2 linked regions of the Ketobacter sp. MCCC 1A13808 genome follow. The protein of the gene in region 1 interacts with the protein of each later gene in a pairwise test. Links are inferred from orthologs where the notes say so. Each region holds a gene or a part of one and is shown in the gene's direction. Other genes may lie near its edges. The genes, in order: FT643_RS10235 and FT643_RS18290.

Region 1 (15,457 bases):
GCGGCGGCAATTTCTTTTGCCACATTGGCAGAAGCTGTGGTGTGGTCTATCAAAACGGAGCCTTTTTTCATGCCATGAATAATGCCATGCTCTCCGAGAACGACCTGGCGCAGATCATCGTCGTTGCCGACGCAGGTGAAAACCAAGTCAGCGTCGATCGCAGCTTGTTTTGGAGTGTCAGCCTTCTCTCCGGGGTAGCTTTGCAGCCATTGTTCTGCTTTAGATTGAGTACGGTTGAATACGCAAACCTGAAAATTTGCACTTGCTAAATGTCCAGCTACCGGAAATCCAATAACGCCCAACCCGATGAATGCAATTTTCATAATCTTCCCTCTATCTGAAATCAGGATAAAAAAAAGGCTGCCTAGGCAGCCTTTTTAATCGTTCTTTTACCGTTTGTCGAGAGGGGTAAAGTCACGTTGCGGTGAGCCAGTGTAAAGCTGCCGTGGACGACCAATGCGATATGATCCGCTGATCATCTCGTGCCAATGCGCAACCCAGCCGACAGTTCTCGCCAAAGCGAAGATGACGGTGAACATGCTGGTGGGAATGCCGATGGCTTTCAGAATGATGCCGGAGTAAAAATCCACGTTCGGATACAGGTTCTTCTCAATAAAGTACGGATCGGAGCGGGCGATATCTTCCAGCTTCATTGCCAGTTCAAGCAGCGGATCCTTAATGCCCAGCTCTTTCAGGACTTCGTGACAAGTCTCTCTCATCACCTTGGCGCGCGGATCGTAGTTCTTATATACCCGGTGACCAAAGCCCATCAGGCGGAAGGGATCATTCTTGTCTTTTGCTCTTGCCACATACTCATCAACTCTGGAAACATCGCCGATTTCGTCCAGCATTTCCAGTACCGCTTCGTTAGCTCCACCGTGGGCTGGTCCCCACAATGCAGCAATGCCGGCAGCGATACAGGCAAAAGGATTGGCGCCGGAGGAGCCTGCCAGACGTACTGTGGAAGTGGATGCATTTTGTTCGTGGTCGGCATGAAGAATAAAGATTTTATCCATCGCTTTCGCCAAAATCGGATTAACCTGATATTCCTCGCAAGGGTTGCCGAACATCATTTGCAGAAAGTTTTCTGAATAGCTCAGATCGTTTCGCGGGTACATGAAGGGCTGTCCGAGAGAGTATTTATAACACATGGCAGCCAGAGTCGGCATTTTCGCGATCAGCCTGAATGCTGCGATTTCCCTGTGTCTCTCGTCAGAGATTTCCAGTGAGTCATGGTAGAACGCAGACAGTGCTCCAACAACACCACACATGATTGCCATGGGGTGCGCATCGCGGCGGAAGCCTTGATAAAAGTTACGAAGCTGCTCGTGAACCATGGTGTGGTTCCGGATTGTACTTTCAAACTTTTCTTTTTCTGCTGCGTTGGGGAGTTCCCCGTACAGCAAGAGATAGCAAACTTCCAGATAATCAGAATCATCTGCTAGCTGGTCAATAGGGTAACCCCTGTGTAGGAGAACCCCTTTACCGCCATCGATATAAGTTATTTTGGACTCACAGGCAGCGGTGGACACGAAGCCTGGGTCGTACGTGAAAACTCCCTGGCCAGTCAGTTTGCCGACATCAACTACGTCCGGCCCAATGGTGCCGGAGTAAATGGGAAGTTCGAGTGTGTTTTCACCTAAGATTAACTGAGCGCTTTTCTCAGTCATAATACTCTCCTGTACTCGGTAGGTAGGATTTACAGGCAGGATCTGTGCCTACTTTCGGGAGTTCACCTGTTTAGTTCCTTCCCGCGCCTACGTGCTCGTTAAAGTGGAGCCCTGGGTTAAGTCCAACGTCGTTCAAATTAGGACAGCGGCTGGCTTTTTATCGAATGATCGTGAATGCATTGTACTACTTTACGCTCAAGTACCTGAAGTCTCGAGCCAAAGTCGCGCCAAAACTAATCACTCAACGAAAGTTTGTCAATTTATTTCAGACGTAAGCATTCGTTCGCCCTTCAAATTGGTCTTTGATTGTATGCTTAGCCCACAATAGTGCAACTCATTTACTAATTGCTCCATCGTGGTAATAAATGCTTGTAAAACAAGGTTTGCGGCGGCCAAGAGTCATTTGTATTTGAATTGCGATAAGACTATACTTCGGCCCCGAATGAGAGAGAGGGTACGAAATTCGGGTTCAAATGCAACTTCCTGATTTTCTTCACCTAACCATTCTTGGATCTTCCTTCAACGCTCCTTAGGGGCCTCAGTCTCAGTGGTTAGAGCCGTGAAAAGTCAAAGACCTGTTAATCTGGATATAATGACGTTTAAGTTTACTCCGCAGATGGTGGCGTCGATCACACATCGCATTTCAGGAGTAATCATATTCGCTGGTATGGCATTCGTAATTTGGGGGTTAGGTTTATCTCTGCAAAGTGAAGAGTCGTTTAGCCAGTTAAAACAATGTTTGGACAGTGTGATAGCGAAATTTATCATCTGGGCCATTCTGGCAGGTTTCATATATCACTTCGTGGCTGGGGTGCGCCACTTGTTGATGGACGCCGGTTACTTCGAAGAGTTGGAAAGTTCTCAAGCACTCTCTTATGCGGTTATGGTTGTTTCAGCGGTGCTGATCATTGTTGCGGGGATTTGGGTATGGTAACCAGTGTTACGAGTCTAGGCAAAAACGGCCTTTATGACTGGGTGATTCAGCGGGCGACAGCCGTTGTACTCGGAGTGTATTTTGTCTGCTTGATGGGGTTTCTGGTTCTCAATCCCGATCTGACATTTCAGCAGTGGCAGGGTTATATGACCTCCACCTTTATGCGCATTTTCACATTGATTGCGCTGTTTTCTATGGCAGCCCACGCCTGGGTCGGCCTTTGGACCATAACTACTGATTATCTGACCACCCGCCAACTTGGGGCAATGGGTACTGCTCTGCGGGTTGCGGTGCAGGGCATATGTGCACTGGTCACGATAGTGTATGTAGTGTGGGGCATTCAGATTTTGTGGGGAATTTAAGCCATGTCAGGTATGCGTACGTTAAATTTTGATGCAGTAATTGTTGGCGGCGGCGGTGCCGGCATGCGCGCTGCGCTTCAGTTGGCGCAGTCCGGCCAAAAGACCGCTCTCATTTCAAAAGTGTTTCCGACCCGGTCACATACAGTATCCGCACAAGGCGGAATCACCTGTGCGATAGCTAGTTCTGACCCCAATGATGATTGGCGTTGGCACATGTATGACACAGTGAAAGGCTCTGATTACATTGGTGATCAGGACGCTATCGAATATATGTGTAGCGTCGGCCCAGAAGCCGTCTATGAGCTTGACCATATGGGGTTGCCGTTCTCCCGTACGGAAGAAGGTCGCATCTATCAGCGTCCATTCGGGGGCCAATCCAAGAATTTCGGTGAAGGCGGTCAGGCTGCCCGCACCTGCGCAGCGGCAGACCGTACTGGTCATGCGTTGCTGCACACGCTTTATCAGCAAAACGTTCGTTGCAACACCAATTTCTATAATGAGTGGTATGCCGTCGATTTGGTGAAAAACCAGGACGGGGCCATTACCGGTGTTATCGCAATCTCCATGGAGACCGGTGAAACGGTTTATTTCAAATCCAAGGCAACCGTATTTGCCACTGGTGGCTCAGGCCGTATCTATTCGTCAACCACTAACGCCTTGATCAATACCGGGGACGGTGTGGGCATGGCGTTGCGCGTAGGGCTGCCTGTTCAGGATATTGAAATGTGGCAGTTTCATCCCACCGGCATCGCCGGCGCCGGTGTTCTGGTAACGGAAGGTTGTCGGGGCGAGGGTGGTTACCTTATAAATAAAGATGGTGAACGTTTCATGGAGCGGTACGCTCCCAATGCGAAAGACCTGGCTGGGCGTGACGTTGTGGCGCGTTCCATGATGCAGGAAATCCTGGATGGCCGCGGTTGCGGGCCGGAAGGCGACCATGTGATGTTGAAGTTGGATCACTTGGGTGAAGAAGTATTGCATAAGCGGCTGCCGGGCATTTGTGAGCTGGCGATTACGTTTGCAGCTTCCGACCCGGTTAAGGTGCCTATTCCGGTGGTGCCCACTTGTCACTACATGATGGGCGGTATCCCGACTAATATCCATGGTCAGGCGATTACTCGCGATGCCGACGGCAAAGACAAAATCGTTGAAGGTTTGTATGCCGTTGGGGAGGTGGCCTGTGTATCCGTACACGGTGCAAATCGCCTGGGCGGTAATTCATTGCTCGATCTGGTTGTGTTTGGTCGTGCTGCCGGCATGTTCATTGAGCAATCGTTAAAGCAGGGCATTGAATTACGAGATTCAACCGCATCCGATCTTGAGCAAGCTATGAGCCGCATGAACAGGTTGGAAGCCAGCACTGCCGGAGAAGATGTCGCGGCGTTACGCAAAGAGCTGCAAACCAATATGCAGAACAATTTTGGTGTATTCCGCAAAGGCGACATGATGGTGAAGGGCGTTGCGAAGCTGGAAGAGCTCCGGGAACGTATCGGTAATACTCATCTGGTTGATAAGAGTAAAGCGTTTAATACTGCTCGTATCGAAGCGCTGGAGCTGGATAGCCTTTTGGAAGTAGCTGAGGCAACCGCCATTGCGGCAGAGGGTCGTAAAGAAAGCCGTGGCGCGCATAGCCGTTATGATTTTCCGGACCGTGATGATGAAAACTGGTTGGCGCACTCGCTCTATGATCCGAATTCCAAAACGCTTTCACAGCGTGAAGTTAACTTTGCGCCTAAGCAGGTTGAAACATTCCAGCCCAAGGTCAGAACTTATTAAGGTGAATCCACATGTTGCAGGTTAGTATTTATCGCTACAACCCGGATACAGATGCCGAACCGTACATGAAGGACTATCAGATCGATACCGGCGGTAAAGATTTGATGGTGCTGGACGTGCTCAATCTGGTGAAAGACAAAGATACCACCATGGCTTATCGCCGTTCCTGCCGTGAAGGGGTCTGCGGATCCGATGGCATGAACATTAATGGTAAGAATGGGCTGGCGTGTATCACCTCAATATCACAAGCTACCAATGGTAAGAACAAAAAACTGGTTCTGCGTCCGTTACCGGGCTTGCCGGTGATCCGGGACCTGGTGGTTGATATGGCTATGTTTTATGCGCAATATGAAAAGATAAAGCCGTATGTTGTTAACAATACCCCGGTCCCGCCGATCGAGCGTCTCCAAAGTCCGGAAGAAAGGGATAAGCTCGATGGCCTGTATGAGTGCATTTTGTGTGCTTGTTGCTCCACTTCCTGCCCCTCCTTCTGGTGGAATCCGGATAAGTTTATTGGGCCGGCAGGATTGCTACAGGCGTATCGGTTTATATCTGACAGCCGGGATACAATGACAGAGCAACGTTTGTCGGATCTGGATGACCCGTTCAGTCTGTTTCGTTGTCGAGGCATAATGAATTGCGTAAACGTCTGCCCTAAAGGTCTGAACCCTACAAAAGCGATTGGAAGCATACGCAACCTGTTACTTTCTCAGGGTACTTAAAGTTTGTTTATTGTTCATATGTCTATATAATTCAGCAGTCTTAGCCACCTGCGCAATTCCCTTCCGGGTGGCTGATTAAAAAAAGACGCTACACTTGATGTTGGGAATGCAGAATCGTCTCTATACCAAAGTTTTGACGATTTCTGTGAATTTCCCTGCGCCGCTCAAAAAGCGGAAGCAGGTTGATTTTTAACCTTAGGACAAATCGGTAAAACCGAACTATCTGAAAGCGCATTTGGCCCAACCCGCCAGTCGCAAACCTAACATGTTTTCACGTGTCTGTTGCTGATTCGCGTCTTTGCAGGTAGTGTTCTAATCGACACGGTGATCTGCAATGGATGATAGTTTGATGTATCGGCAATGGAGTACGTCGCACCTTTCAGGTTCGAATGCTACCTACGTCGAAGAGCTATATGAAGCTTATCTACAAGACCCCAATTCTGTGCCTGAAGAATGGCGCGATAACTTCGACAAACTCCCCCGGGTAAACGGAACCGAATCCGACGTCCCACACTCCACCATCCGCGAACATTTCCTGTATCTTGCCAAAAATAAGAGTCGAGCTCAGCCCCTGGCAGTGAGCAGCGTTTCTTCTGAGCATGAGAAAAAACAGGTAAAAGTACTTCAATTGATTACCGGCTACCGAGTGCGCGGGCATCAAAAAGCAAAGCTGGATCCGCTGGGCATAATGGAGCGGGAACCCGTTCCTGATCTCGATCTTTCCCATCATGGTTTATCTGCAGCCGATCTGGATACCACCTATCAAACCGGCAATGTGTTTCTAGGTCGTGAAGAAGCAACCTTGAAAGAAATTGTGGATGCGTTGGAACAAACCTATTGCGCCAGCATCGGTGTCGAATACATGCATATTGTCGATACGGCGGAAAAACGCTGGATCCAGCAACGCATGGAAAGTGTGCGCTCTAAACCCAATTACAGCCGCGATGTTAAATCACATCTGTTGGAACGCTTGATTGCCGCAGAAGGGCTGGAGCGGATGCTTGCTACCAAATATCCGGGCACCAAGCGCTTTGGTCTGGAGGGCGGTGAGAGCCTCATACCCTGTATTGATGAAATTATTCAGAGAGCTGGAAGTTACGGAGCCAAAGAGCTTGTACTGGGGATGGCGCACCGCGGTCGTCTGAATGTTCTGGTGAATATTTTAGGTAAAAATCCCGCTGAATTGTTCAGTGAATTCGAAGGCCTGAAGAAAAACGAAGTGGGTTCCGGCGACGTTAAGTATCATCAAGGTTTTTCTTCCAATGTAATGACTCCCGGTGGCGAATTGCACTTGGCATTGGCATTTAATCCATCGCACCTTGAAATTGTGTCGCCGGTTGTGGAGGGTTCGGTCCGTGCCCGCCAGGATCGTCGTCGCGATAAGAAAGGCGATCTGGTGGTGCCTGTGTTGTTGCATGGGGACGCTGCTTTTGCCGGTCAGGGCGTGGTGATGGAGACATTCCAGATGTCCCAGACCCGTGGCTATCGTACTGGTGGTACGGTTCATATCATAATAAATAACCAGGTGGGATTCACCACCAGCTTCCGCCATGATGCGCGTTCTACAGAATATTGTACTGATGTTGCGAAGATGGTCCAGTCTCCCATTTTTCATGTCAACGGGGATGATCCGGAAGCGGTTCTGTTTGTGACCCAGATGGCTATCGATTTTCGTCAACAGTTTAAGAAAGACGTTGTAATTGATCTGATTTGCTACCGGGCTCGCGGTCATAACGAAGCCGATGAACCAGCCATAACGCAGCCGATTATGTATTCTGTTATACGACAGAAAAAGAACCCCCGTGAAATCTATTCCAATCGCTTGGTTGAAGAAGGGTTGTTCAGCCAGGAAGAAGTCACATCGATGATGGATGTGTATCGTAGCGCGTTGGACAACGGACAGCACGTCGTACAGTCATTGGTGAAGAAGCCCAATTCAGAGCTTTTTGTGGATTGGACGCCTTATCTTGGTCATGACTACGCGGCCTACTACGATACCAGCGTTGATTTGAAGCTGCTCCAGGAGTTAGCGAACAAGCTGGATCAACTGCCCGATGGGATGGTGGTGCAGCGCCAGGTTTCCAAAATTCGTGAAGACCGGCAGAAAATGGCAGCGGGGGCATTGGCAATCGATTGGGGCTTTGGCGAAACCATGGCTTACGCAACATTGCTGCACGAAGGCTACCAGGTCCGGTTGACCGGGCAGGACGTGCGTCGTGGTACTTTCTCTCACCGGCATGCGGTGATACACAATCAAAAAGTCCAGGGTACTGTAGTCCCTTTGCAATCTGTAGGGACCAATAATGCTTCCTTCGAATTGTATGATTCATTGTTGTCTGAAGAAGCGGTCCTTGCGTTCGAATATGGCTATTCCACGACAGCCCCTAGCGGTCTGGTGGTGTGGGAGGCTCAATTCGGTGATTTTGCCAACGGTGCGCAGGTTGTGATCGACCAGTTTATCTCCTCTGGGGAACATAAATGGATGCGACTCTGCGGGCTTACAATGTTGCTCCCCCATGGTTATGAAGGTCAGGGGCCTGAGCATTCATCTGCGCGGCTGGAACGATTCCTGCAGCTTTGTGCTGAGCACAATATCCAGGTGTGCGTGCCAACCACACCGGCACAGGTTTTTCACATGCTTCGTCGGCAGGCAATACGGCCATTGCGAAAGCCGCTGGTGGTCATGTCTCCCAAAAGTTTGTTACGTCACAAACTGGCAAAATCGACCTTGGAAGACCTGGCTGACGGGTATTTCAAAGTGGTACTTGAGGATGCATGGGAACACGATCCGAAAGACATTGAGCGCATAGTATTGTGCAGCGGTAAGGTTTATTACGACTTGTTCGAGCATCGGGCTACGCAGGACATCAAGAACACTATGCTGGTGCGTATCGAGCAGTTATATCCTTTCCCCGAAGCGGAACTCAGTAAGCTGTTTGCGCAATACAAAAAAGTGAAACATGTGGTCTGGTGTCAGGAAGAACCCATGAATCAGGGTGCTTGGTATTGCAGCCAGCACCACATGCGGCACGTGGTTCACAGTCATTATCCGGATCTACTATTGCATTATGCCGGGCGTGCAGGTTCTGCAGCACCGGCAGCAGGTTATATGGCGCTGCATCTTGAGGAACAGGCTTCACTGGTAGACACGGCGTTCAACATCGAATAGTAGGTGTCGGGCAATTTATGCCGGCAAGAATTGATTTGGCTAAAAGCTAGAGGCGAATAAGGAACACAAATGACAACTGAAATTAAAGCCCCGCAATTCCCCGAAGCCGTTGCAGACGGCACTGTTGCAACCTGGCACAAAAAGCCCGGTGAAGCGGTTGCTCGCGATGAATTACTGGTTGACATTGAAACCGACAAAGTGGTTTTGGAAGTCGTTGCACCGCATGACGGTGTGGTTGGTAAAATTCTTAAAGAAGAGGGCGATACCGTCCTTAGCCAGGAGCTGGTTGGCTATCTTGAGGAAGGTGAGGGTGCTAGTCCCAAGCCTGCTGAAGCCGCAGCGGAAACTAAAGCAGCACCGGCAGCAGCGCAACCAGAGCCCTCTACTAATAGTGCTGAGGACAGCTGGGGACCAGCAGTAAGAAAACTAATAGCAGAAAATAATTTAGATCCCAGCCAGATAAAAGGCACCGGAAAAGGCGGGCGCATCACTAAAGAAGATGTGTTAAGCCATCTGAAAGGCGGGGCAGCAAAACCGGCTGTTAAAGAAACGCCTAAATCCGGCACCCCGGCACCAATGCCAGCCGGAGCGGTGAATATTGATTTCGGGGATCGTGAAGAAAAACGCGTGCCTATGACCCGTTTGCGTGCCCGAATCGCCGAGCGGCTTGTTTCTGCGCAGCAAAATGCCGCTATGTTGACAACATTTAATGAAGTCAACATGGAACCGGTGATGACGATGCGCAAAAATTACAAGGATATGTTTGAAAAAGCCCATGGGCATCGCCTCGGGTTTATGTCCTTCTTTGTCAGAGCCGCCGTCGAAGCATTGAAAAAGTACCCGTCAGTGAACGCATCCATTGATGGTACGGATATCGTGTATCACGGGTATTACGACGTAGGGGTGGCGGTGTCGACCGATCGCGGTCTTGTCGTACCCATATTGCGCGACGCAGATAAAATGAATTTCGCCGAAATCGAAGGTAAGGTCGTGGATTACGGCAAGAAAGCGCAGGCCGGAAAGCTGGGACTGGATGAAATGACCGGGGGTACCTTCACCATTTCCAATGGTGGTGTATTCGGTTCCCTTTGGTCAACACCAATCTTGAACCCGCCGCAAACCGCCATTCTGGGGATGCATAAAATCCAGGAGCGACCGATGGCCGTCAACGGTGAGGTGAAAATCCTACCCATGATGTATCTGGCAGTATCCTATGACCATCGCATCATAGACGGTAAAGAGGCCGTGCAATTCCTGGTAACGATTAAAGATTTACTGGAAGACCCGGCTCGATTACTGCTGGATCTCTAACAGAACTTTATCGAAAAGCCGGAAAGGATACTGGCTTAAACATACGAATTTTTAATGGGTAATTGTCATGGCAAAAAGTTTCGATGTAGTAGTTATTGGTGGCGGTCCAGGTGGATATGCAGCAGCGATTAAAGCGGCACATTTGGGTTTAAACACTGCCTGTATCGATATGTACATCAACAAACACGGAAAGCCGGCGTTAGGCGGGACCTGTGCCAATGTTGGTTGTATCCCTTCAAAAGCGCTGCTGGACTCAACCTGGAAATATCACGAAGCGAAAGAAGGCTTTGAGATCCATGGTATTGAAGCCAAAAGTGTAAAAATGAATATCGGCAATATGCTTAAACGCAAAGACGATATTGTTAAGAAACAAACCGATGGCGTAGCCATGTTGCTGAAAGCCAACGGCGTTACCTGGCTGCAAGGTCGTGGCAAGCTGTTAGCAAGCAAACAGGTTGAGTTCACACCGCATGAAGGCGATGCGGAAGTATTGCAAGCGGAGAACGTAATTCTGGCGGCTGGTTCAGAACCGATCAAACTCGGGGTTGCGCCTTTGCATGACGACATCGTTGTGGATAATGCAGGTGCACTCGAGTTTACTGACGTGCCTAAAAAGTTGGGCGTGATTGGCGGTGGTATTATTGGCCTGGAATTGGGCAGCGTATGGAACCGTGTGGGCTCCGAAGTGGTTGTGCTTGAGGCGATGGACTCGTTTTTGCCCATGGTGGATCGTCAAATTTCTAAGGAGTTGCTGAAAAATTTGAAAGGCCAGGGCATTGACGTGCGTCTTTCTGCTCGTGTGACCGGAACCACCGTTGACAAAAATAAAGTGACTGTTGAGTACACCGATTCAGAAGGCGATCAATCCGTAGTGGTGGATAAGCTCATTGTTGCAGTGGGCCGCCGCCCTTACACAGTGGATCTTTTCTCTGCGGACAGCGGAGTTAACCTGGATGAACGTGGATTTATTTTTGTGAACCAAAGCTGCGCAACCGATGTGCCGGGTGTATACGCCATCGGTGATATCGTGCGCGGCCCGGCGCTGGCACATAAGGCCACCGAAGAAGGTGTCATGGTTGCTGAAATTATTGCCGGACATACGACGGCCATTAACTACGATTGCATTCCTTCTGTTGTGTATACCCATCCGGAGGTTGCCTGGGTAGGAATAACGGAAGAACAAGCGAAGTCGGCGGGCGACGATTATAAGGTCGGGTCTTTCTCTTTTGCAGCCAACGGTCGTGCAGCGGCCGCGAACGAAACAGCGGGAATTGTGAAAGTCGTTTCCGATTCCACCAGTGACCGCATTCTGGGTGTTCATATTGTCGGGCCTCAGGCATCGGAACTGATTATGCAGGCGTTGATCGCGATGGAGTTCGGTGCAAGTACGGAAGACCTGCAGATGATGGTTTTTGCCCACCCCTCCTTGTCAGAAGTATTCCATGAAGCTTGTCTCGATGTGGATGGCAAAGCCATACATTCAGCCAAGCGTAAACGCCGTAAGTAATATTTTGAAGTTTGGGTTAAGTCGGGTTTCCCGGTGCAACCTTTTTACTGGACTAGGACTACGATTGTTCAGTTGGTAGGAGCTTAACAACTCCAAAGCGCATTTTGCGCAAACTGGTGCGAGGGAAAAGATTCGCGTCAAGCAAGTATAATGTGGGAATTTCCACACAATTTCAGATCGATGGTGAGCCAATGAACTTACATGAGTATCAAGCCAAGCAATTGTTCGCTCAGTACGGTCTGCCTGTTTCACAAGGGGTTGCAGCAAGCACACCCGAAGAAGCAGCAGACGCCGCTGATAAAATCGGCGGAGATCGCTGGGTGGTTAAAGCACAGGTCCACGCGGGGGGGCGTGGTAAAGCGGGTGGTGTGAAACTGGTCAGCTCTAAAGAAGAAATTATCCAGTTCGCGAAGGCGCAATTGGGTACAAACCTTGTGACCTATCAGACCGATGCAAAAGGTCAGCCGGTTAATAAGATTCTGGTAGAAACCTGTACCGATATTGATCAGGAGCTGTATTTAGGTGCAGTTGTAGATCGTGCAACTCGTCGTGTGGTGTTCATGGCATCCACTGAAGGCGGTGTTGAGATAGAGAAAGTGGCAGAAGAAACCCCTGAGAAAATCCTGAAAGCTGAGATCGATCCATTAGTCGGTGCGCAGCCCTATCAGGGTCGCAATCTGGGGTATCAGTTGGGCCTGTCTAACGATCAGGTTAAGCAATTCACCAAGATCTTTATGGGTCTGGCGAAATTGTTCGAAGAAAAAGACATTTCCCTGATTGAAGTGAATCCGCTGGTTATCACGTCTGAAGGCAATTTACACTGCTTGGACGCGAAGTTGGTTATTGATGGAAACGCGGTTCTGCGTCACCCGGATCTGGCCGACATGTACGATCCGAGCCAGGAAGATGAGCGTGAGCGTCGTGCTGCGGAGTGGGATCTTAACTACGTAGCGCTGGAAGGCAATATTGGTTGCATGGTAAACGGCGCCGGCTTGGCAATGGCCACCATGGATATCATTAAGCTGAAGGGTGGCAAGCCTGCTAACTTCCTGGATGTGGGTGGTGGTGCTACCAAAGAACGTGTCACGGAAGCATTCAAAATCATTCTTTCTGACCAAAGTGTTGAAGCCGTTCTGGTTAATATCTTCGGCGGTATCGTGCGTTGTGATCTGATCGCAGAAGGTGTTATCGGTGCGGTTCAGGAAGTAGGCGTAAAGATTCCGGTAGTGGTTCGTCTGGAAGGCAATAACGCTGAGCTGGGTGCGAAAGTACTCTCAGAAAGCGGGATGAATATTATAGCAGCGACTGGCTTTAATGACGCTGCCGAGAAAGTTGTTGCAGCGGTGAGAGGTTAATCATGAGCGTTCTAATCAACAAAGACACAAAAGTCATTTGCCAGGGCTTCACTGGTGCTCAAGGTACTCTGCATAGCACTCAGGCAATTGAATACGGTACGCAAATGGTCGGTGGCGTAACTCCGGGTAAAGGCGGTTCCGAGCATTTGGGTTTGCCCGTTTTTAACACTGTAGCTGAGGCGAAAGCCGCTACCGATTGTGATGCGACCGTGATTTATGTACCGGCTGCGTTCTGCAAAGATTCCATAATCGAAGCAGCAGATGCAGGCATTCCTTTAATCGTGTGTATTACGGAGGGCATTCCTGTTCTGGATATGTTGTACGTAAAAGAATACGTAGCACAGAAAGGTTTGCGCCTAATTGGTCCTAACTGCCCCGGCATTATTACCCCAGGTGAATGTAAAATCGGTATCATGCCCGGTCACATCCATCAGCCCGGTAAGGTCGGCATCGTTTCGCGTTCCGGTACCTTAACCTATGAAGCGGTTAACCAGACGACCGCTTTGGGTTTCGGCCAGAGCACTTGTATTGGTATCGGCGGTGATCCGATTCCCGGTACAACTTTTATCGATGCGTTGGCGCTGCTTCAGGAAGACCCCCAGACCGAAGCTATCATTATGGTAGGTGAAATTGGTGGAACCGCAGAAGAAGAAGCCGCCGCCTTTATCAAAGAGCACGTCACCAAGCCGGTTGTTTCTTACATTGCGGGTGTTACTGCACCTCCAGGCAAACGTATGGGACACGCTGGCGCCATTATCGCTGGCGGAAAAGGTACCGCTGACGATAAATTTGCTGTGCTTCAGGAAGCGGGTGTCAAGACTGTTCGCAACCCATCCGAAATGGGGCTTGCGTTGAAAGAGCTGACTGGCTGGTAAAATCCCGTTAAGCAAAGAAAGCAAATCAGAAAGCCGGTATCAGGAGACTGTTTGCCGGTTTTTTGTTGTCCGGAATTCTGCGACAATGGCCTACTTATTACCGTTCTCGCTAATATAATTATAAAGCGGATGATCAGTTTCCGGGAAAATTCATGACCTACCAGCACAAGCCGTTTGATACCTCGCTTGTTAAACCCGAGCAGTTGTGGAAACTTACGCAACCCCTGCGCATGTATTTCAGCCCCAAGTTTTTCGGATTGGAAAAAGTAGATTCTTCGAAGCCGACTCTATTGGTGGGCAATCACACTATTTATGGGGTACTTGATGTCCCTTTACTGATAGCCCAGGTATACCGGGATAAGGGCGTGCTGATCAGAACGCTGGCCGATCACGCTCACTATACTATTCCGGGTTGGCGAAACATGCTGGACCGGACCGGAGGTGTAGAGGGCACGCGGGAAAATTGTTCCGAGCTAATGACGCGGGGCGAGCACATAATGGTGTTCCCGGGAGGGGCACGTGAAGTCAGCAAGCGAAAAGGCGAGCAATACCAGCTGACCTGGAAGCGACGCACCGGGTTTTGCAGTATGGCAATACAGCATGGGTATAACATTGTTCCGTTTGCGGCAGTCGGTCCGGATGATATGTACGACATCGTACTGGATGCTGAAGATATTAAAAAATCGGTGCTAGGCAAAATGCTAAGAAAAACCGGCTTGCTCGATAAAAGCAGCATACTGCGTGGAGGTGATCTGATTATGCCGCTAACTCGAGGCCTGGGTTTGACCATGTTGCCACGCCCAGAACGGTTTTATTTCGCCATCGGAGATGAAATTGACGTCTCTCGGTTTTCTGGTCAGGAAAATGATCAAAATGCGTTGTTTGAGCTGCGTGACGAGGTCGCGTTTGCAATTCAGGCGTTGATTGGAGAATTGCTGACGGTCCGTGAGCAGGACCATGAGTCCGGAATAATCAGAAAGCTATTAAACCATCTGTAGGGCAAGCCGAAACCATTAGCCCTGAGAACGCCACTTTTCGTAATGTCCGATATTTTTATATAAATCGTCTACGCTCATTGGCTTCCCGTAATAATATCCTTGTGCATAATCGCAGGAATTTTCCTTCAAAAAATCCGCTTGCAGCAGTTGCTCTACACCCTCTGCAACAACTTTCAATCCCAGCTTGTGGGCCATAGCGATCACAGCTGCGGTAATCTCAACATCGTCTTTATCGTGAGGTATGTCCATTACAAAGGAACGGTCCACCTTGAGCACATGGATCGGAAGTCTCTTCAGATAATTGAGCGATGAATACCCGGTACCGAAATCATCGATCGCGAGGATGATGCCGAGATCCTTCAGCATTTCCAATGTACGAATGGTGCTTTCCACATTATCCATCAATAAGCTTTCCGTGATTTCTATCTCGAGCTGTTGGCTGGGAATATCCGCTGTAGTCACCAGATCTCGAATCACAGTGACCAGGTTAGGGTCATGAAACTGGCGCGGAGACAGGTTCACCGCAACATGACCGTGGGCGGGCAATAACCCGGTACTGTTGAATAATTTTATATGTTCACATGCCGTTTTTAGTACCCATTCACCCATCGGTAGGATTAATCCGGAATCTTCAGCGACCGGTATAAACTCACCCGGCGGAACAAGACCTTTTTCAGGATGGTTCCAGCGAATCAAGGCCTCATAGCCCACCAGCTGATTGGTGGTTAGATCAATTTGAGGTTGATAATACAGTTCAAATTCGTTCCGTTGTAATGCC
Region 2 (15,089 bases), on another replicon or contig:
GTCCAGCACATTACTTCCGTCAAAGAAGATCAGCTCATAGGAACCCCGCAGCCAATACCAATTTTGCCGCGCTTCTACCGGAGCCGTATCCAGGGTGCCTTGCAACACAAGATTAGACTGCTGCGCAGTAGTAATGCCTAGATCAGAAATGGCTTTTTGTAATTCGGCTTTTACGGAAGGGTCATCCGCTTTTACGGCGATCTTCAACGTCGATAAACCGTCGCGGATCAACTTTTCAATCGCCGGTAAATCATAACGCCCGTCAACGCCTTGCCCGCTTGCCACCACCATTAGATTCTTATTGAGCTGATCCCGCTCCAGTTGCAGCCCATGCGCTTTTTTTAACGCCTTTAATGCAACCAACGGATTGCCCGCCTTGCTGGTTGCGTAATTGACCAGTTCGTTGATTTCCCGATCAGAGGTCGTGATGGATTTGCGAAAGCGATTCGCTGCAGGCTGTTTGGCCAGGATCGCCAGCGCATAAATCCTGGCATCCTCCTCCGACTCCCAGTATTCAACAACCTGAGCGCCGGACATCACCTGCTTGGCCTCGGTACTCACACTGCGTGTCACCTTTTGTTCATTACTCGAGACTTGCTGACCCCCTGTTGAACTTAGCTGCGCAGAGCTGAAATCCAAACTCGACTCGGCTACCGCCACTTCGAATATTTTGGATAAGTTACTCACAGCTCTGTCCGCCGCCAGTGGGCGATTATCCGCCGAGCCGATCGCAGCCAGATGCGTATGGGCCGGATATTCGGCGTCCGGCTTGTCAATCCATTCGGGTTGTTTCGGCGCGCTACTGCAGGCTGCCAACACACTCAACAGTACGAGCGCAACTGCCGCATTAAGGTGTATTCGAAGAGCCATTGAATTCTCCTTGTTCAGAGGGTGGTACCGAGGTCGGTGTCATAACTGGATAGGTAAAATAATCATCGTTAAGGCTGTTTGCCATGACTGCGGCCAGTTGCTTCGCAGCCAGGGTATCGGCGGCAGGCAGGGTCACCCCCAACTCCGGCAATTGTACCCGGGTGGCTGCAGATACCCGGATGCGGGCCACCTGAATGGACGCCGGCAACATATTCCAGCTGCGCAAATCAGCTTGCTCTGACGCAACCGATAGCACGTTCATCAAAATACCGGCCGCATCGCCTTTATCTTGTGCTTCCTGCACCATATTGTATTTGGCGACAGCCCTTAAGGTGGCCGCTGCCAGCATTTTAGCGCTATCGTTTTTGAGGTCTTCCCGGGCCCGGTCTTCCAGATTTTCTATGATGTCTGTTCGCTGCGTCTGGCCATTTGCAGCCAATGATATAAACCGGGCGCGATAATTAGATGGATTGTAACGGGGCATTACTACACTCACCATCGAGCGGGCACGATCACTGTAGACTGAAATACGGCTATCGGTTTTGGTGCTGACCACACCGTCCAGATAAAACAAAAGCCATTCCACTTCCCCCTTCGCCAACGGCGTTGCCGAGGCACCAAAACGGGCGCTGTATTCGCGGTAATCCTCATCACGCCCCTGACGCTTACCTAAATTCAGCAATGTCGTTTTCAACGCACCAGGGATCGGATCCTTGCGTTCATTGAGAATGTTATAGGCCCTGCGATAACTAATATACGCATCGTCGTATTCGCCGTTCATTTCATAGATCGCGCCGGCTACGTACTGCGCGCCGGCTAATTGTCCCTGATCTGTTTTACCGTCATCCAGACGCTGCATGGTGACATTCGCCTGCAGCATTTCCACCCGGGCTCCGTCTGCGTCCCCACTGAACAAATAATTCAACGACAGCAGCAGGTGCACCAAAACCTGATCGCTGGCAGAACCGGAGTACGCCCGCAATGCTTCATTCACGCTGACGGCTGCTAGATTCTCGGACACACTCGCTGCCTGTAACGACGTCATAATGGATTTAGCTTGCTCCAGATCCTGGCGACTGGCACCGAATTCACCGAGATAGAATTTCAGCATACCGCGATTCAACAGGTACTGCGCCCGGTCACGGTTGGAAGGGGATATTTGTTGCAGGTGATCCAGGGTTGCCTGCGGCCCGGCTCTGGTCAGATTGGTTGCGAGCTGGTTCACCTGCCACGAGGCGCACCCGGATTGAAAAATCAGGGCACCCAACAGGAGCAGTACCCTGATCACTATTTTTGGCGTCATAGAGTGACGGAAACTTAGTAACGAAGTTTGGAGTTTTTAACCAATTTTTTAATTTTCTTCTGACCCAGCCAGACTTTCCGGTTATCCGCCATACTGATCATAGTAAGATCGACCTGGTAATAGCGCACCTGCTGCTTGCCTTCCATATCGATAATTGTATTGATCTGGCCTTGCAACATAAAATCGGCACCCAACTCCTGCCCGGCCGCGTTACGGGTAGATTCCCGCGCATTCAAATCCTGATCAATGCGTTCATCTCGGATCTCACCACGCTCATCCCGAGAGGCCACAAAATCCACCTTGCCGGAATTCACTAACGCCCTTTCCATATCAGCGACAAAGGTTTTCACGTTAATATGTTCGTGGCTGAGATTGCGGACAGTGCCGACGATAACGGCCGGTCGCTTCCCTGTGCGACCGCTAAAATCTGAAATCCAAGGACGAGACAACGCATCCTGAATCATCTCTTCCGCCACCAGGCGGGAGTCGGTGTCGTTCCAGGCACCACTCAGATCAATAGTGGAATCCGATGAAACCCGCTCGACGGAGGTGCTACAAGCCCCCAAAAGCAATACAAACGCGCTTAGAATCCAATACTTCATTCTTCAGTATCCTTTATAAAGCGATCGAAATTCGCGGATGCGTTTTCTGAATAATAGGCTTTAAAGCTATCCGATAACTTCCCTGCGGTGCTGATCGCGTCATCCAATGCCTTCATATCCATTTCCGCGAATGAATAGACATTCCCGGTATTTTTATCTTTCCAACGACCCTTGATCTTGGCGCCGTTGAGTACCGTTTGAGTCGCACTATTAATACTGTTCTCGATGCTGTTAGAGGACGTATCCCCGGTGGCTGCGGTGTAATCCGACATGGTGGAATCGACGTAGGTGGAAACCACTTTAGCGACTTCGGCACGGGCGCGATTATCTGCGGTAGCCGTTTGCAGCGATTCGTCATTCATAGACGGCGCAGAAGCAACACCATAAATGAAACGCCCGTCTACACTATCAACCGACTGGGTGCCTTCATTCACCCAATCCGGAGCGCCCTTCACGCCCATATTACTTTCTATGGTCGGAGAGTTGCTGCTACAGGCACTCAGGCCCATTACAATCAATACCAGGGTAAAGCGATAAACGGGACGAAACATAGTGCTTTGCTCCTTATTCTATGTCGTTATTCTTGAATCCGTTTTTTGCCGAATCGACAGCTTACTGTAAAACAGAGGCATCTGCGAGTTGTTACATTAGACACCACCATGCTGTCATTTTAGCCAAAAAAATACCGACTTAAAGTCGGTATTTTTTAACATTCAGGCCAGACGACAAAGCGGCTTAGTCGACTTTTTCCACGCCCAATAGTTCAACATCAAACAACAATACCTGGTTGGGGCCGATTTTCGGACCCGCTCCACGATCGCCGTAAGCCAGGTCAGAAGGCACGAACAGCTTGCGTTTTTCGCCAACTTTCATCATCTGCAGCGCTTCTGTCCAACCTTTGATAACGCCGTCTACTGCAAATTCAATGGGCTCGCCACGCTCAACGGAACTGTCAAAAACGGTCCCGTCCGGCAATGTACCATGGTAGTGCACTTTCACTTTGTCGTTGGAGTCCGGTGTTTCGCCGTCACCTTCGGTGATGATTTCGTATTGCAACCCACTCTCAGTCACTTCTACACCGTCGCGCTCTTTGTTCTTAGCGAGAAATTCCTCGCCCTCTTTCTTGTTCTTATCCATGGCTTCGGACTGCGCTTTCTGCTGCTCCTCCATTTTGCGGGTTTGCAGCGCATTCATGGTAGCAACCATCTCTTCCGGGGTCATTTTGGGTTCTACGCCCTTAAAGCCGTCCTCAAACCCTTTGTAAAACGTTTTCAGATCCAGTTCCTGAAGATCTTTACCCATCCCTTCACCGAAACGGACGCCAATGGAATAACTGACTTTCTGATCTTCTGTTTGTAAGCTGACTTCCGTATCGGCCTTGGCCGCTTCCGCATCGACTTCATTCTTTGCTTCACCCTTACAAGCGACTAAAACGGCGCAGGCGGTGGCAACCAATATATAGTTCTTCATGATTTCTCCTGTCTTAAGCATATATCCGAATATCAACAAACAGACATTGATAAGCGATGATGGTTCATTACGATGTTGTTGTTCTGAATTTGAATCGGGCTTGATGGTAACAGAATCCCCCACTATCTGAACTATATCGAAGCAAAATTTTAGCTTGATTTGTGCGGGGGCTATCACAAGAAAGGTAGATATTGTTTAAACAACACGTATAATTGCAAGCGACCGCGTCACCAAAATCTCAGCTGAGGAACTCTGATTATGGCAGCAAAAAAAACCACGGCAAAAAGACCTGCCGTTAAAGTAAAAAAAGATCCGGTGGTTGAGCTGTCAACCCAGATCGAAAAACTGGAAATACAACTGGAAGCAGCCCGTAAAAAAGCGGTTGCCACCGCCGCGAAAACAGCAGTATCCGCTAAGAAAGCCGTTGATAAAGCCGCCGTAGCTGCAAAAAAAGCAGCCGGTAAAGCGAATGCCCCTGCCGCCGATTCCAGACTGGCAGATGCCAAAGCCAATTTGGCTTCCGCAAAAGCCGAAGAAGCCGCACTGAAAAAATCGATCGCCAATGCCAACAAAGTTAAACGCGCGGCGGCAGCGGTAGCGAAACAAATCCAGGCGGAAGAAAGAGCTGAAGCGAAGAAAGCCGCAATAAAGGCTAAAGCAGCAGCTAAGAAATTAGCTGATGCACGCAAAAAAGCCGCCATCAAAGCCAAGGCCGCTGCCAAGAAAGCCGCAGCCGCGAAAAAGACCGCAACCAAAAAAGCCGCCGTTAAAAAGGCGTCTGCCAAGACCGCAGCGAAAAAAGCCCCGGTGAAGAAGGCGGCAGCCAAAAAAGCGCCTGCCAAGAAAGCCGTTGCAAAGAAAACAGCAGCCAAAAAGGCAGCCCCTAAGAAGGCACCGGTAAAAAAAGCGGCGCCTGCCAAGAAAGCCGCAGCGAAAAAAGCGCCCGCCAAGAAAGTCGCAGCCGCAAAGAAAGCAGCACCGGCGAAAAAAGCCGCCGCCAAGAAACCGGCCGCCGTGAAATCCGTGACACCCAAAACAGAAAAGCCCGTAGCGAGCAAGCCCACTCCGGCACCGAAGCCTGCCCCCAAGCCTCCGGCACAAAAGGCGGATGCACCCAAACCGGCTGCAGCCCCCAAGCCCGAAGCGCCGAAACCCGTATCCCCCAAGCCCGTTGCCCCTAAGCCGGAAGCGCCGAAGCCTACCGAGCCAGAGACACCTAAAGTGGAAGAAAAGCCGTTCGAACTGAAGCCTGTTGATGCGCCAAGCGCACCGGACCGAAGCATTTTCGATCCGGAAAAAGACGCATAAAGCCCTGTAATCAACAGGAAAATGCGAAAAAGGGTTGCTCCTGTAGAAGGGCAACCCTTTTTTCATACCCGCTAATTCGCTATCCTGCCCTCCCTGTACTCACTGGCCGTAAGCAACCATCCATGATTCAACTGCAATCCGTCTCCCTTTTCAGGGGCAGCAAACGTCTAATTCAAGAAGCTGATTTCACAGCGTATCCCGGCTGGCATATCGCCCTGGTCGGTCAGAACGGCTGCGGCAAATCATCCCTCTTCGCCTTGCTGCAAGGACGCTTGGGTGCCGACTCCGGCGAAGTCAGAATTCCGGCTAATACCCGGATAGCGCACATGGCACAGGAAGTGGAAGCACTGGATCGCTCTGCCATCGACTATGTAATGGATGGTGATAAATTATTGCGGGAATATCAAAGCCGGTTAGCGCAAGCCGAGCAGCAAAACCAAGTGGATGACATTGCGCGCCTGCATCAACAACTGGATGATATTGATGCCTATACCGCAAATACCCGGGCGGCAAAATTACTCACTGGACTGGGCTTTCAGCAAGACCAGTTTGCCACGACCGTGAAATCATTCTCAGGAGGCTGGCGTGTTCGCCTGAATCTGGCTCAGACGCTGATGTGCCCCTCTGACATCCTACTGCTGGATGAGCCCACCAACCACCTGGATCTGGACGCCATTCTGTGGCTTGAGGACTGGCTCAAAAGCTATCCCGGCACATTGATTCTGATTTCACATGATCGTGAATTTATCGATGAGGTAACGCAACACATTCTGCATATCGAGCATCAGCAACTCAATTATTACAGTGGTAATTATTCCAGCTTTGAAGTCCAGCGCGGTGCTCGCCTGGCCAATCAACAGGCCGCATTCGAAAAACAACAGACTGAGATTGAGCACCTGCAAAAATTTATAATTCGCTTTAAAGCCAAAGCCAGCAAAGCCAAACAAGCACAAAGTCGGGTTAAAGCGCTGGAGCGCATGGAAAAAATTGCTCCGGCTCATGTGGATTCACCATTCCATTTTTCCATCCCCTCTCCGGAAAAGGTCTCAGACCCTCTATTGGATTTTGAAGACACCGAACTCGGCTACGCTTCAACCCCGATTCTGAATAAAGTGAATCTGCGTCTCTCACCCGAGTCCAGAATTGGACTCATCGGACCCAACGGTGCCGGTAAATCCACCCTCATAAAATCGCTGGCCGGTAATCTGGAACTGATAGCGGGGCACCAGAATAAGGGGGAGCATTGCAAGATCGGCTACTTCGCCCAACACCAGCTGGATCAGCTGGACGAAACAGCAACCCCCCTACTCACCATGCAGCGCATCGCCACCAAGGCCGACGAACAAACACTGAGAAATTACCTCGGCAGCTTCGGATTTCAGGGTGATGCCGTCAACGCCGGCATTGCGCGTTTCTCCGGTGGTGAAAAAGCCCGTTTGGCGCTAGCCATCATCATCTGGCACCGTCCCAGCCTGCTGCTGCTGGATGAGCCCACCAACCACCTGGATCTGGAGATGCGACTGGCACTCACCATGGCACTACAGGAATATGAAGGCGGCCTGGTGCTGGTGTCGCATGACCGCCATTTGTTACGCGCCACCACAGACGATTTGTACCTTGTCGCCGACCACCAGGTTAAGTTATTTAATGGCGACCTGGATGACTACGCTAAATGGTTACTGGAATTCCGCCAGTCATCTCAAGCGTCGGGCAACTCGACTGACACTGCATCGGCCCCCCTTTCCGATGTTAAACGGGACCGCAAAGCCGAGCGTCAAAAGGCGGCAGAAGCCCGTAAACAATTGCGGCCACTAAAAACTCAGCTACAAAAACTGGAAAAAAGGTTGGCGGAGCTGGAAAGTCGGAAAGCGGAACTGGAGCAAGCCCTGGCAGATCCGGACATTTATCAAGCCGACCAGAAGGATTCGCTGCACAGGCTTTTGAAACAGCAAGGCGTTATTGCAAGCGACCTGGATGAGACAGAGACAGCCTGGATGACTCTTTCAGAGACAATACAGGAACTGGAAGAACAGTAGCCGGATAGCGTCGCTAACTTATAAATCCGGTGCACTTTGCATATTGATGTTTCTGGTGGTGAATTCAAATAGGTCCACCCCAAACGACCCATCCATCAATACTTTACGGATCCTCAGCTGTCGTTCAGCGTCCAGATCACGTTGTCGTTTCAAATCCACAATTCGCTGCTGCATGGGATTTTTATTCGCATCCAACAGCAAAGCGACTTTGGGCAGCAAACGGTTGACCGGATCGACTGATATAACAACACCCACTTCACCGCTCATCATTTCCACCAGCGCACCGGGAGGATAGATTCCGATACACTCGATAAATTTCACCACCAGTTTGGGATCAAACTGGGTACCGCTGTTATCGTATAAAATCTTTAACGCTGCTGCTGATGTCGTACCGGCACTATAACAACGCTGGCTGGTGATCGCATCGTAGGCATCCACTATGGTGACCACCTTCGTATAAAACCCCAACGTATTGGCGTCTAATTGATCGGGATACCCTTGCCCATCTTGCCGTTCGTGGTGATGGTGGCAGGCGGCAATCACTTCCTCGGGCAAAGTCGTATCCTGCTGCAGAATTTCCCAGCCGAAGTTAACGTGCAGTTTAATATGCTCATATTCTTCTTTGGTCAGCTTGCCCGGCTTGTTCAGAATGGTCTGATCCACTTTCATTTTGCCAACGTCATGCAACATGCCGCACAGCCCCAATAGCTCCATGTGCTTGCGCCCCACACCCAGATGCCGCCCGAATGCAATTGCCAGCAACCCTACATTCAGGCAATGCTCTGCCGTATATTTATCTGCGTTCTTAATCCGGGTTAGCCACAACATAGCCGATGGGTTACGCTCGATGGAATCGACACACTCGCTGATATGTTCCCGGATGACCCGAGTATCCGGCAGCTTATCCACATACGCGGTATCCAGAATTTGCTCCACCTCGGTAAAACTGCACTGATAGCTGATGTGGGCTTTGGTGATCTCCTCTTCTACCTTCGCCTGTAGCGCGTAGTTCTCGGGGCATCGGTCAAGGTCAACCGGTGAGGTTCGGGCATCGGAACTGACATGGCGGGCTTTCAGCACATCGATATAAACGTATTCACAGATATTGCGCAGCGTTGCCAGATCGTCGGGATCTTCCAGGGGGAAACCCTGAAATAAAAACGGTGTATCAAGCCAAGGCCGGTCCAACGCAGACACATGCATTCCCAGCTCAAGTTCGTCAATGGGCACCTTAATGGTGTCACGATCATTAGGCGTATTCTGATTCATGGATTCGGGCAATTCGATCTACTACTTTGTCTTTTAACTTTAGAACAAGAATCCGAATTCCGCGCTGCTTTGAGTTGTTTTTAATTGTAGCTAATCGTATCTGGAAAAAAACAGCAGGACCTGAACATAGCCCTTTAATATCAAGATCTTACAAAGAATTAACAGGTTCAGCACTGTTCTGTTTTGTAACAAATGTAGCGCATTTTCCGTTTCGTCTCTATGCAACCATAGGGGGCTTATCCGCTGGCGAAATGGGCTTTGTTGCCGAGCACGTTGCCCCCTATCCTGCTCACATTCAGGGTAAGGGGCAACGTGCTCGGCAATCAAAGACGGATTGATCAGAAGTTGAAATAAAGAAACTCGGATTGCTTGGTGGTCATCATGGTCATGAGTGAAACAAAAAACACCACGCCGGTCGCCAACGCCATCACCCTACCTTTGGTGCCGTTTAAGACAGACCCGCTGATAATCCAGTCGGGGCCCTGAATAAGGTTGCTTTTTCGCAGCATATCCAGACTATTGGGCATGAAGAACGCCACAAATAAAAGCACGCCAATTAACGGCACACCGGAGCTAAACCAGTCCTTAGTTCTGATAATACTGGGATCGGGACTGATCACCACCCCAAGACTGTTCAGCAAGGAAATCAAATCATGCTTACCCATCTGGTTCAGCGTGACCTCCAAAGCCACCGGAAAGCTGACACCCTCAACCCCCAGCATCGCCGTTAGCATCACACCGGCGCCACTGAAGGTCTCTGCCCGGAAAAAGACCCAAGCCAACACCACCGCAATAAAGGTAATAAAAATCGAAACCGGACGGAAGCGGAAAACATTGCATACAGCCGGCAACTTTTTACTGGCGTTTTGCCACCCGTGATTACAGATCAGATAGAAACCGTGCAACCCACCCCAGATAATAAAATTCCAACCGGCCCCATGCCATAGACCACCAACCAGCATCGTAATCATGAGGTTGTTGTAGCGACTCAACGTGCCCTTGCGATTTCCCCCCAACGGAATATAAACATAGTCGCGCAGGAACTGAGAAAGGGTCATATGCCAGCGACGCCAAAATTCAATGATATTGATTGATTTATAGGGCGAATTGAAATTAACCGGCAAGCGAATCCCGAACATCATGCCGAGACCAATTGCCATATCAGAGTAACCCGAAAAATCGAAATAGAGCTGCAGGGAGTAGGCCAGCGCCCCGGCCCATGCTTCGACCGTAGTAACCGATTCGCCCCTATCGACGGCACTGAATATCGGTGTCGAGAAATCGGAAATACTGTCTGCCAAGAGTACTTTTTTTGCCAGCCCGATGCTGAAAATAAACAAGCCGACACTCAGGTTGTTGATGTCAAACCTAAACGTAGACTCTCGTTCAAATTGTGGCATTACAGAACTGTGGTGGACAATGGGCCCGGCGATCAACTGGGGGAAAAAAGTCACAAACAGGCAATAATAGGAAAAGCGGTGCTCTGTGGTGATCCCCCGATACGTGTCCACCAGATAGGCCACCTGCTGAAAGGTAAAAAACGAGATTCCCAATGGCAATATTAAATCCAGAAAACCAACGTTGGCTCCCGATAGCTGATTCAGGGTATCGATCAGAAAATCCGTATACTTAAAGTAGCCAATTAAGCCCAGATTGAGTACGACTCCCCCGATCATCGTCCACTTTGCCAATGCTTTGTGGCGGTCGGTTTGCCGCTGATTCAGGTTAAGGATCGTTTGTGACAGAAAGAAATTTACCAGAAGGGAAAAGATCAGCAGCAGCAAATAAACCGGCTTCCACCAACCATAAAAAACAAGAGAACTGAATACGAGAAAGCCGATAGCGAACTTAACCGGCGCGTATTTCTGTAAGGCAAAATACGCCACTAATACAAACGGCAGGAAAAAAGCAATGAACTCGATTGAATTAAACAGCATAAACCAGTACTACCACAGAAGAATCACGAAAACCCCGAATACATGTCAGCCAAACCGACACACCGCTGTCTTTAGCTCGAACGGTTTTTCCAGTACTTTCTCATCTTCTGTATATCACCGTCTTTCAATAACAACTCAGCCAATGCTTTCGATCTCTTTTCAACGCCTAGATTATTCAAATGATAGGCTGTGTCATAAAAGTATTTTTTCGGATACATGAAGTCCCGCGCGGCCCCCAGCACCGGAATATCTTTCTTTTCAAAGAAGTCTTCAAACTTATCCTCAAATTGGTTCAAGTGGCCATCTTCATACTCTTTGAAATAAATTGTATTGGGGTAAGTCGCCAAAAACTTAACTTCTTTTTTGTCCCGCAACACCTCAATTTGATCGGCCAGTGCAGTGAGCCCACGATCCATATTATCGACTTTATGACTGAAGTTATCAGGCCCTCTATTCTTTATAATCCGTTGCTTTAAAGCATCCGGCTTATCCACCCGGTTTACCGTTTGATCACCAAACTCGTTGATTTTTTCGATGGGATAAGCCCGCTCTACTTCCACATTCGGAACCAATGCGGCAGCCAGTATTTTATAGAAACCCTCCGGCCCCAGGGTGAAAATCTGGTTGAGCTGCTCCATTACTGGCTGCTCCAGAAAATAGCTTTCATCACGTTGCATAACATATTGTCGGGTGCCTTCGGACATTCTGGTTGGATAGTCGTAGTTCGTATATTCGAACGAGAATACAACCACATCACCGTCGCGGAGAAACTCTTTTATATTATGCATTTGATAGACGAGGTCGAAGCCGGCCCAAATGCCAAAATTGACCGTAGGTACGCCAACCAATTCATTGATGATATCCGCCCCCACGCCCATTAAAACGCCAGACCCACCCACAAATATAATTCTTGGCGATGGGGTCTCGGTCAGGATGTCTTTCTTGATAGAAAACGTTTCGTGCAGGCCAATAGAGCTGTCACCGGGTGTACCTATTAAAGTATAAATAACCGACATCCATACCACTGCGCCCAGCAACAATCCAGAAAGGAAAAATGTGAAAAACCTCATGAGACCAAATCCATTATTTATAGAAACGCACGTTCGGGTTTCCATAATAAAAACGAATAAACAGTGAACAAAGCAGCTGGCAGTGTGCCCTGGCGATGCCCCTTTCCAGTTTTAACCCGGCTGCAACTCGAAGAGATTTCCTTGAGTGGCAGAGATACTAATACACTCTTTTTCCGTAGACCTCCGACCAGGTAGCATTTTTCACTTAAGGTCCGTCAAAAGAGCTGAGCGTTATATCAGCTCTCCCGAAGGGGAACAAGGCGGTCTGACCAATATTCCGACGCGAGGCACCCAAAGTGCCGATCACCTCTGTTCATTGAGCCTAAAACCACTGGGCTTTCATGACCTTACGAGTCGATCAAATATCATCCAACATATTGAATTATGTAAAAACAAGACTGCCATCACATTTCGGATTACTGGTTTACTCAGGCCCGCTCCAACACAGCTGATACCAGCCGGCTAATTCCGCTGGACGCTTCTGATATTCGCCCTGCCAGCATATAAGCTGGCGTCGTAATCAAATTGTTTTGCTCATCTATGCATATTTCCTCCACTGCGCAGGCTTGGTGCTTTGCCCCCATCACGATGACGGCTTTGGCTGCATCATCGTCATCGCTGCCAAGCGTGCAGGTCACACCCGCACCGAATACCTTCGGCGCCAACACGGGCGCGATACACACCAGGCCAATGGGCTTCTTAAGACCCCGCATGGTTTGCAAGAACCCGAGTACCGCTTCATTGGTAGCCATCTCTGGTCCGGCAACAGCAAAGGTACTCAGGTTTTTTGCCACACCGAAGCCGCCCGGCACAATGACCGCATCGTAGTCAGCGGCATCCGCCCGAGCGACATCGATAATATTGCCGCGACATAATCGGGCAGACTCCACCAGGACATTTCTGGTTTCCTGCATTTCCTCACCTGTCATATGGTTCAGCACATGCATTTGATCAACATCAGGAGCCATACATTGAAACTCAACTCCAGCCTCATCCAGGCGCAGTTGCACCAGTGTCGCCTCATAAACCTCCGCGCCGTCAAAAACGCCACACCCTGATAAAATAATCGCTATTTTCTTAGCCATCGCTCATTCTCCTACTGATAAATGGAACCGGATTGTTTTGCTCGGATTGTACTGATCTGAATGGTTCGGGAATAATATAACGCGGGTCACGTGATGTTAATGCGGACCGGCAATGAATCAATGAGCCCACGCCGGTTGAATAGGCCTGGGCTCATCGTGACTCATTACCCGTTCAGGCGGGCGGTTACTTGTATCTCAATTTTCATGTTGTCATCCAGTAACCGGGCTTCAAACACCGTTGCCGCAGGACGCACCTCACCCAACCACTTCGCGAGTACCGGAAAGCAGGGTTCAAAGTCATCTCGATTCGGAACAATATAAGTCACACGCACCGCATTTTCGATTGAGCTACCGGCTTCCTGTAATGCCGCCTGAATATTTTTAAAACATTGATCAGCCTGCTCTTTCACGTCCTCACTGATACGACCTTCCTGGTAGTTATAACCGGTGGTTCCGGAAACAAACACATAGTCTCCATCCACGACTGCTCTGGAATACCCCATTTTGGACTCAAATTCAGACCCGCTTGAAATCAGCTTTCTATTCAAAACCTTTGCTCCCTATTGATTGTTAATGATGAATATAACCTGGTGATCCGGGAGCGGAATTTTACCGTTAATACGGAACTTAGGCAGTAAGATTTCGTGACCGGGCCTGGATTGCCGGTTAACGGCTAAAGTCCGTGGGTTGCTCTAGTTGATAGATGCACTCGGACAATCCATCGAGTTTGGACTGCAGTTCGTTTTGCGCGTCATACAGCCCGCGATTATAAAAGTAAGACCCGATTTCACGAGAGATAAAATCCAGCAAAAACTCGGCGTCAAATCCGCCAATTTCCTGCTTTAGTTCTGCATCAAAATAGTCTTTTAGTTTGTCGACCAACAGCTCTTTTTCGCTTTTTGAAAATTCAATCATGACTGCCCCTGCCAGCAACATTGATTTAATTAACTTGCCCCATAATTAATGCCGCCGCCAATGATGGTATCGCTCCACCCAGCGCAGCAACCATTCGGGTTTATGGTTCTTACGCCATTCACCCGCGGTATTTTTGTTGGCTTCATTCATCGTGGGATAAATATGAATAGTACCGAGTAATTTGTTTAACCCCAACCCGTGCTTCATTGCCAGCACATATTCGGCGATCAGCTCCCCCGCGTGTGCAGCAACAATGGTAACACCCAGAATTTTATCTTTACCGGGCTTGGTGAGCACTTTTACAAAGCCCTGGGTCTCGTCATCGGTAATCGCGCGATCCAGGCCTGACAAGGAGTAACGGGTTACTTCATAGGGAATATTACGCTCCTGTGCCTCCAGCTCGTTGAGCCCCACCCGAGCCACTTCAGGATCTGTAAAAGTGGCCCAGGGGATAACCGAGTAATCGGCTTTGAACTTCTTTAATGAACCAAATAGACCATTAACGGAGGCATACCATGCCTGATGGGACGCGGTGTGGGTGAACTGATAGGGCCCGGCCACATCGCCACAGGCCAATATATGAGGAAATTTAGGCGTGCGCAGATAATCATCGGTCTTGATCGTGCGATTGGGATTTAACTCGATACCGAGATCTTCCAAACCCAGCCCATCGACATTGGCGGTACGCCCCACCGCGACCAGAATTTCATCGCAGTTGACCACCACCCGCTTCCCATGATGCTCGCAGATCAGCACTTTATCCCGCGCATAGCGATCCACCCCCACCACCTTATGCTCCAACATCACCCTGATCCCCTGCTCGCGGAATTGTTGCAGCACCAACGCAGACACCTCCTCATCCTCACGCATCAACAGGCGTGGCAGCATTTCAATCTGCATCACCTCGACGCCGAGCCGTGAAAACGCCTGACTGAGTTCACAACCAATCGGCCCGCCGCCCATAATCGCAATGCTTTTTGGCTTTGCACGCAGATCCCACACTGTATCAGAGGTAACAAACCCGGTATTCGCCAGTCCCGGTATGGGCGGCAAGGCCGGCCGGGCACCGGTTGCGATTACGATACTACGAGCACTCAATATCTGGCCGTTTACTTCCACTTCCCATGGTGATATCAGCTTTGCATAACCGGTTATGCACTCCACCCCAAGCTGGGTGTAACGTTCGATGGAATCGTGGGGGGCAATGGTTTCAATTTTCTGCTG

Evidence for each region.
Region 2: the proteins of FT643_RS10235 (region 1) and FT643_RS18290 interact in binary tests that used the Escherichia coli proteins (3 or more experiments, as listed by UniProt). The link is inferred for Ketobacter sp. MCCC 1A13808 from one-to-one orthologs.

The regions. Positions count from the first base shown.
Region 1 is NZ_VRKW01000004.1:140,128-155,584, reverse strand. Bases 5,490-8,833 are described here. They hold FT643_RS10235 (2-oxoglutarate dehydrogenase E1 component), read left to right. Parts: upstream 5,490-5,798; coding sequence 5,799-8,633; downstream 8,634-8,833. Other genes in these bases: odhB (2-oxoglutarate dehydrogenase complex dihydrolipoyllysine-residue succinyltransferase), read left to right, coding at 8,703-8,833. Outside these bases: FT643_RS10265 (NAD(P)-dependent oxidoreductase), read right to left, coding at 1-326; gltA (citrate synthase), read right to left, coding at 390-1,670; sdhC (succinate dehydrogenase, cytochrome b556 subunit), read left to right, coding at 2,230-2,604; sdhD (succinate dehydrogenase, hydrophobic membrane anchor protein), read left to right, coding at 2,598-2,966; sdhA (succinate dehydrogenase flavoprotein subunit), read left to right, coding at 2,970-4,742; FT643_RS10240 (succinate dehydrogenase iron-sulfur subunit), read left to right, coding at 4,754-5,464; more of odhB, read left to right, coding at 8,834-9,944; lpdA (dihydrolipoyl dehydrogenase), read left to right, coding at 10,012-11,451; sucC (ADP-forming succinate--CoA ligase subunit beta), read left to right, coding at 11,643-12,806; sucD (succinate--CoA ligase subunit alpha), read left to right, coding at 12,809-13,681; FT643_RS10210 (lysophospholipid acyltransferase family protein), read left to right, coding at 13,834-14,679; FT643_RS10205 (bifunctional diguanylate cyclase/phosphodiesterase), read right to left, coding at 14,695-15,457. UniProt on the Escherichia coli protein: E1 component of the 2-oxoglutarate dehydrogenase (OGDH) complex which catalyzes the decarboxylation of 2-oxoglutarate, the first step in the conversion of 2-oxoglutarate to succinyl-CoA and CO(2).
Region 2 is NZ_VRKW01000012.1:57,617-72,705, reverse strand. What follows is about bases 5,157-8,132. They hold FT643_RS18290 (ATP-binding cassette domain-containing protein), read left to right. Parts: upstream 5,157-5,675; coding sequence 5,676-7,589; downstream 7,590-8,132. Other genes in these bases: FT643_RS18285 (HD-GYP domain-containing protein), read right to left, coding at 7,608-8,132; FT643_RS18295 (histidine kinase), read left to right, coding at 5,157-5,553. Outside these bases: FT643_RS18320 (LPP20 family lipoprotein), read right to left, coding at 1-870; FT643_RS18315 (COG3014 family protein), read right to left, coding at 848-2,173; FT643_RS18310 (penicillin-binding protein activator LpoB), read right to left, coding at 2,188-2,775; FT643_RS18305 (LPP20 family lipoprotein), read right to left, coding at 2,772-3,326; FT643_RS18300 (FKBP-type peptidyl-prolyl cis-trans isomerase), read right to left, coding at 3,511-4,245; more of FT643_RS18295, read left to right, coding at 4,504-5,156; more of FT643_RS18285, read right to left, coding at 8,133-8,858; FT643_RS18280 (MBOAT family O-acyltransferase), read right to left, coding at 9,197-10,795; FT643_RS18275 (hypothetical protein), read right to left, coding at 10,867-11,865; isoprenoid biosynthesis glyoxalase ElbB, read right to left, coding at 12,294-12,950; FT643_RS18265 (RidA family protein), read right to left, coding at 13,115-13,498; FT643_RS18260 (DUF2164 domain-containing protein), read right to left, coding at 13,617-13,865; FT643_RS18255 (dihydrolipoyl dehydrogenase family protein), read right to left, coding at 13,911-15,089. UniProt on the Escherichia coli protein: Genetic data indicate it may be involved in ribosome assembly or function.